One region of the Devosia sp. ZW T5_3 genome, then DNA from elsewhere that is predicted to be linked to it. Evidence: riboswitches for the same ligand, from Rfam matches in the RefSeq annotation. Region 1 holds a riboswitch; each other region holds the start of a gene.
The links. Region 1 has a riboswitch for cobalamin ahead of ACI3KW_RS15950 (ABC transporter substrate-binding protein). Riboswitches for the same ligand answer to the same signal wherever they lie in the genome.
Positions count from the first base shown of each region.

Region 2: another riboswitch for cobalamin. It lies ahead of ACI3KW_RS21690 (CbtB domain-containing protein); the one in region 1 lies ahead of ACI3KW_RS15950 (ABC transporter substrate-binding protein).
Region 3: another riboswitch for cobalamin. It lies ahead of ACI3KW_RS01560 (ABC transporter ATP-binding protein); the one in region 1 lies ahead of ACI3KW_RS15950 (ABC transporter substrate-binding protein).

Region 1 covers NZ_JBJDRE010000012.1:133,290-135,548, reverse strand. Annotated here, with positions in the region: gene ACI3KW_RS15955 (FecCD family ABC transporter permease) at 1-415, opposite strand, end outside; gene ACI3KW_RS15950 (ABC transporter substrate-binding protein) at 460-1,470, opposite strand; cobalamin riboswitch at 1,614-1,822, opposite strand; gene ACI3KW_RS15945 (lipocalin family protein) at 1,877-2,259, opposite strand, start outside.
Region 2 covers NZ_JBJDRE010000024.1:3,645-5,903, reverse strand. Annotated here, with positions in the region: gene ACI3KW_RS21705 (hypothetical protein) at 1-68, opposite strand, end outside; gene ACI3KW_RS21700 (DMT family protein) at 159-515, opposite strand; gene ACI3KW_RS21695 (DUF2164 domain-containing protein) at 617-871, opposite strand; cobalamin riboswitch at 1,078-1,276, shown strand; gene ACI3KW_RS21690 (CbtB domain-containing protein) at 1,313-1,501, shown strand; gene ACI3KW_RS21685 (CbtA family protein) at 1,524-2,259, shown strand, end outside.
Region 3 covers NZ_JBJDRE010000001.1:316,913-319,171, forward strand. Annotated here, with positions in the region: gene ACI3KW_RS01555 (NAD-dependent epimerase/dehydratase family protein) at 1-601, shown strand, start outside; cobalamin riboswitch at 773-987, shown strand; gene ACI3KW_RS01560 (ABC transporter ATP-binding protein) at 1,093-1,926, shown strand; gene ACI3KW_RS01565 (ABC transporter substrate-binding protein) at 1,937-2,259, shown strand, end outside.

The DNA.
Region 1 (2,259 bases):
GTGCGCCGGAGGCGAGCATGACCACGAACAGGAAGGCGGCGAGCGCTCCGGCAAAGGCACCCGCCGACAGCGTCACCGCCCCGGCACCCAGCCCCAGCAGCATGACGCAAACCGCCCCGGTCGAGGCGCCGGCCGAAATCCCCAGCACATAGGGTTCGGCCAGCGGATTGCGCAGCAGCGATTGTAATATGGCACCACAAAGCGCCAGGCCCGCGCCGCAACAGGCGGCGGCGAGCGAGCGGCTCAGCCGATAGTCCCAGATCACGCTTTCCTGGATGCGGCTGAGCTCGTGCCGCGTCCAGCCCAGGCGATTGGTCACCGCCTGCACGGTCGTTTCAAGGCTGATGGGCATTTCACCAATGCCCACCCCCAATGCAATCGCCACGGGCAGCAGAAGGCCGGTGGCGATGACGATAAGAACACCCGGCCGGAAGGCCGGGCGCAGACCTGCAATTGTGCTCAATCGAGGAGACCGAAGCCTTCCAGCGCCGTGGCAAGCTTTTCGAGCCCGCCAATGGTGCGCAGTGTCGGGTTCATTGCCTGCGCGTCCATTTCGACGATATGGCCGGCTTGCACCGCCGACAATGCGCTGGCGACCGGGTCCGTGTGCAAGAATTCGCGCTTGACCGCTGGATCGTCCGCCGCCTGCGTGCGCCGATCCATCGTGCCGATGACGATCGCGGCCGGGTCGGCGGTGGCGATTGCTTCCCAGCTGACCAGCGGCCATTCGGCTTCGGTCTCGATGACATTGCGGGCGCCCAACACGTCGGTGATGTAGCCTGGAGCGCCGTTCTTGCCCGCCACCCAGGCATCGCCGGCAATCTCCGCGCTCGAAAACCAGAATAGGATCGAAATATCATCGGAGCGGCCGGCCAGCCGATCCCGCACCGCCTGCTCGCGTGCCCGGAAATCGGCGACCAGCGTTTCGCCACGCGCGGAAACATCAAAGATCGCGGCCAGTTCTTCGATCTCGCGATACAACAATTCTGGCGTCCACAAATTGGCCCGCGAGCCATCGGCGGAAATATTATCGGTCGTGTCGCAATCGGTGGGCGAGACATAGCTGGGCACGCCCAGATCGGCGAATTGCTCGCGGGTGCCGACGCGGCCCTCCGGCCCCAGGGCCGACAGGAATTGCGCCGCAACGAAATCGGGATTGGTCCCGACGACGCTTTCAAAGCTGGGCTGATTATCGGCCAGGCGCGGCACGCCGGCATTGGCCTTAGCCAATTCCTCCAGCACGGGGGAAACCCACACTGCTGTGCCGACCATGCGGTCGGCCAATCCCAGCAGCAACATGATTTCGGAACTGTTCTGGCCGATGCCGACCGCGCGTTGCGGCGCGGCCGCAATGGTGATGGTGGCGCCGCAATTTTCAAGAATGAGCGGGTAGCGTGTGGCCGCTGTTGCAGGCATGCAGGCCACGCCGGCAAGCAAGGTGCCGGTGACGATAGCAGGAAGACGCATCATAACCTCTCGTGATGCAGTTCGGGACAACCGAACGGCAGGCCGATAGGCATAGATGCGAGGGTGTGAGCGGTCCTGTTACGGACGAGAACGCGCACGACAAGCCAGCCAAGCTGGCTCGAACCCCGCCGAAACACCTCGTCCGGCATGCTGGTCGGTGTCGCGGCAGGTCTCCTGGCTCGCGGCTCGGATGCTTGCTGTTCCCTTCCCGGCCAAAAGGCCAGTGGTAATGAACAGCAAACTCGCCGCTTACAGTTGCGAGGGCAGCCTCGGTTTTGGCCCCTGATGGGTAATCCGCACCGTGTTCCCTTTTGATCCGCGCTCAATTGGCGGAACCGTGACATGGCTCTCATATACGCCGGCTAATGTGGCCGCAAGTCCTGCCGGTGGCCGATGCTGACCGTTCAGCTCATTTGCCTTCGACCATGTCGTCGCTCACTACGCGACCGGTGTGGCGCGGGGTAATAAGCCCGGTCAAATCAAAGCCCTGGCGGCGGGCTTCGGCCAGATATTCGTCGAGCGTTTCGCGGGCGACGAATGGCCGCCGGGCCAGCACCCACAGATATTTTCTGCTGGGTGAGCCGACCAGGGAAACGGCGTAATCGGGATCGATCTTGAGCACCCAATAATCACCCCTGCCAAAGGGCAGCCACCGGACAACCGGGGGCAGAAAGCTCACCTTCAGACGGGCATTGGTGTCATCCACTGCAAAGGCTTCGCCCAATGCGCGGGCCGGTTTGCCATCTTCGTCAAAGCAGCGGTTATCGACGCCGACATTGCCTTTGTCGTTCA
Region 2 (2,259 bases), on a different contig from region 1:
TGCGCCAGGCCAAAGCTGCGCCCCCTCGATTTTACCGGGGCGTGCGGATGCGTATGCTGGTGAGCCATGGCCGTTCTTGTGCTATACATGTGTCGACGCAACGTAATAACATTACGGTCGCAATCGTCAAGACCTCACATCACAGCCAACAGCCGATCCTACTTGATCGGGCCCTTGAAGATAAAAAATGCCCCCAGCGCGATCATCCCGAACCCGATGCCGTGGTTCAGCGTCAGCTTCTCGCCAAAGTAAAACACGGTGAACACCGCGAACACCGACAGCGAGATGACTTCCTGAATGGTCTTGAGTTCGGACGGGCTATAGACCGCTTCCCCGATCCGATTGGCCGGCACGGCCAGCCAATATTCGAAAAACGCGATGCCCCAGCTGATCATCACCGCCAGCCACAGCGCCGATGTCGGCCATTTCAGATGCCCATACCAGGCAAAGGTCATGAACACATTGGACGCGAGCAGCAGCCCAATCGGGGCAAAAGTGGCAAAGTTGAAGCCCAAGGCTTCCTCCTGAAAAGGCCAGAAAACCGCCGATTGGCGGCCTCACTGCTTACCCCTAGCCGCTTTGCCGCGAAAGTGGATTTCACATTCGTGCTTATGCCCTAGCGCACATGCTTGGTCGGCTGCTCCAGCCCAAACAGATCATCACTCAGATTATCCATCCGCTCGCGCACCAAAACCTGCGCGTCATAAACCCCGCGATTGTAGAAATAGGCGCCCATCTTGTCGGCAAAGAACATCATCAGCATCTCGGCCGGAATGGAGCCAATGTCCTGGTCGAGTTCGTTTCGGAAATAGTCGCGAATTTCATCCACGATCGCCTTGGTTTCCTCGCGGCTGAATTTGATCGGTTTCATCTCGTGTCTCCCGCAGATTTTGGCGATCAGGTCTACTGCGAGTCGCCGGTTCCGCCGTCCGCCAAATTGGCTCGAACGCGCCGACCCCACGCTTGACCCAGCGCCGCTTTTCCTACCAACCACATTGCGGTCCGCCCGATTTAGTGGCAAACCAATCCTCGTGTTGGTTCCCCGCGTCCGTTGTGGCAAGGGGATACTCAGCCTGAAGCCCAAGGCATCACGCCGCAAGCGGAAGGCTGGAAAAGGGAACACGGTGCGACGTACCCATCAGGGCGCAAAACCGTGGCTGCCCCCGCAACTGTAAGCGGTGCATTCCCCTCTCATGCCACTGGCGAATAGCCGGGAAGGCGAGGGGAGTGGTTATCACCGCGAGCCAGGAGACCTGCCGGCACATCAGCCGGGCGAAAAGCCCAATCTATTCCGCGCACGGAGGGTGCTGCCATGAATACCACGATCAATACGACGACCACCGTCTCCACGTCTCTCTCCCTGTCCCAGCGCCTCATCGCTGGTGTCCTGGCCCTCATGCTCGGTCTGACCCTTCTGGTCGGCACCGGCTTTGCCGGCGATTTCCGCCTGCATAACGGCGCCCACGACACCCGCCACGCCATGGGCTTCCCCTGCCACTAAGGCAGCGCACGAGAGAAACAAAATGATCCGTAACTTGTTTGCCGCTGCGCTTTTCGCAGCGCTGGCCGCTGGCCTATTGACCGCCGCCATCCAGAATTTCCGCGTCACCCCGCTCATTCTGCATGCCGAGACCTTCGAGGGCGAAGGCGGCCACAGCCATGGCGAGGCCGCCGCTGTCGCTGATCACGAACACGCTCTCGGCACGGCCGAACACAGCCACGATGACGCCGCCGCCAGCACGGCCGCCGAGCCCGAAGAATGGGCCCCGCAAGACGGCTTCGAGCGCACCGCCTATACGACGCTCGCCACGGTCCTCGCCGCCACCGGCTTTGCCCTGGTCATCGGCGCCATCTCTATGTTCGCCAATATCCCTATCACCTTCGCCAATGGCCTGCTCTGGGGCGCCGCCGGTTTTATCACCTTCTCGCTGGCCCCCGCCTATGGCCTGGCGCCCGAACTCCCCGGCATGCCTGCCGCCGATCTGTTCGCCCGCCAGCTCTGGTGGGTGGGCACGGCCGTCGCCACCGGCGCCGCTTTCGTGTTGCTCGCCAAGACCCGCGCCAGCTGGGCCATTGCCGTCGCCGTCGCGCTGATCGCGGCCCCCCACATTATCGGCGCGCCCGTCGCCCCCGATGAGCCCAGCGCCGTCCCTGCCCACCTAGCCACCGAATTCGCCGCCATCACCCTTGGCACCTCGGCCGTGTTCTGGGCCGTGCTCGGCACCCTGTTCGGCCGCCTCAACGACCTCTTTGCCGCCC
Region 3 (2,259 bases), on a different contig from region 1:
TCCTTTGCCGCGTCGCCCCGCCGGATCGTATTCTCGCAGCAAAGCCGCCGCCGAACGCTACGCCCTGTCCAACAATGGCGGTGGCATGGATGTCATTGTGGTTCGGCCCCGCTTTGTCTGGGGGCGTGATGACACGACTGCCTTACCCCATCTGCTAGGTGCTGTTCAATCGGGGCAGTTCGCCTGGATCAGTGGCGGCGACTATCTGACGACGACCATCCACATCGCCAATCTCTGTCATGGCATTGAACTGGCGATCGCCAGGGGCAAAGGCGGCGAGATCTACTTTCTTGGCGACGAGGGGCCCGTTCGGTTCCGCGATTTTGCAACCGCGCTGATGGCCACGCAAGGCGTCACGGCACCAGAAAAGTCGGTGCCGCGCGCACTGCTACGTTTCATCGCCGGTGTGGGCGATCGGCTGTACGGGCTTTCGGGTGGGAAGATCACCGCTCCGTTGACCTTGCAGTCCTTCGCCACATCGGCCGTTACGATAACGCTCAACATCGGCAAGGCGCGCCGCGAACTCGGCTACGCGCCGATTATGACGCGAGAAGCAGGCCTCGCCGAAATGACCGCCAACCTGCAAAACGCCGCGCAGTGAGGCAATCGAAACGCGCTGGGGCGGATCGCGTCCACCCTGGCCTCACTTGCTTCTAACGCCAGTCCGCTTCCCAGGCGAAACAGGCCAGTCCGCACTCGACCCCATGCCGGCCATAGAGGCCACAGTTGTAACTTACCGAGAGCGGACATTGACAACGCTGCGTCCACAATGCCCTATGCACCCGTCGTAGGTTCTTCGGCGGCCACAAGCCAACGGGGATTAAAAGGGAACACGGTGCGACGTACCCATCAGGGCGCAAAACCGTGACTGCCCCCGCAACTGTGAGCGGATAGCTCTTTCGAGATGCCACTGGCCGTAAGGCTGGGAAGGTTCGAAGGCGCCGTGACCCGCAAGTCAGGAGACCTGCCATCGACACACCTTTCAACCCGGCCGGGGTGTGCCGCGGGGAACGATGATGGCGCTTGACGACACGACCAAAAAGCTCAGCCTGATTTCGCCCGCAATGCGCCCCGCATCTGCGGAGCGCCTCGGTGAACCACGTCCACCTTGCTGATCATCTGCTTCCCTTCGACCCGTCCGGCCGCACCCGGCGCCCGGCTGCCCTGCAGGTCGACGGGCTGAGCTGGGGACCTTCTGGAGCGGCGCGGCTGCTGCACGACATCGCGTTCAGCGTTGCGCCGGGCGAGATGCTCGCTGTCGTAGGGCCGAACGGCGCTGGCAAGTCCTCGCTGCTGCGGTGCCTCTATCGCTATCATCAGCCGACTAGCGGGACAGTCGCCCTCGATGGTGCTGACATCTGGGCCATGGCTCCGCGCGATTGCGCCCGCCGGATTGCTACGGTGCTGCAGGAGCCAGCGACCGATTTCGGCCTGACCGTCGCCGAGATTGTCGAACTGGGCCTGACACCGCATCTGGGACGGTTCGGTCAGGCCGATCTGGCCGAGGTGGAAAGCGCGCTGGCATTGATGGGTCTCACCAGCTTTGCCGCTCGCGATTTCGCCACACTCTCCGGCGGCGAAAAACAACGGGTGATGATCGCCCGCGCACTGTTGCAGAAGCCCGATCTGCTCATTCTCGACGAGCCCACCAACCATCTCGACATCCGCCACCAGCTCGAAGTGCTCGCGCTACTCTCGCGCCTCGACGCCACCGTCATCGTCTCGCTGCACGATCTGGCACTGGCCTCGGCCCATGCCGATCGCGTGCTGGTGCTCGACAATGGCCGCCAGGTGCAATTGGGCGCTCCGCTCGACGTGCTGACCCCCCAATCCATCCGCCGGACCTTCGCGGTCGACGTCGCCATCGACGCCCACCCTGCAACGGGCCGGCCCCGCTTTTCCTTCCATCTCAACGACAAACCTTGAGGATATTTCCGTGCGTCTTGCCTTCACCTTCCTCGTGCCGGCCCTGCTGGCCGCAACCACGGCCACAGCGCTCGCCTATCCCGTCACCGTCAAGAGCTGCAATCGCGACGTGACTTTTGACGCGGCGCCGATGCGCGCAGTGTCAAACGACGTGAACCTCACCGAGATGATGCTGGCCCTGGGCCTCACCGACCACATGGCCGGCTATACCGGCGTCTCCGAATGGAAGACGCTGGACGAGACCTTGCGCGCCAATGTCGAGCAATTGCCCGAGCTCTCGCCCGATTATCCGACCAAGGAAGTGCTGCTCGGCGCCGATGCGGACTTCTACTT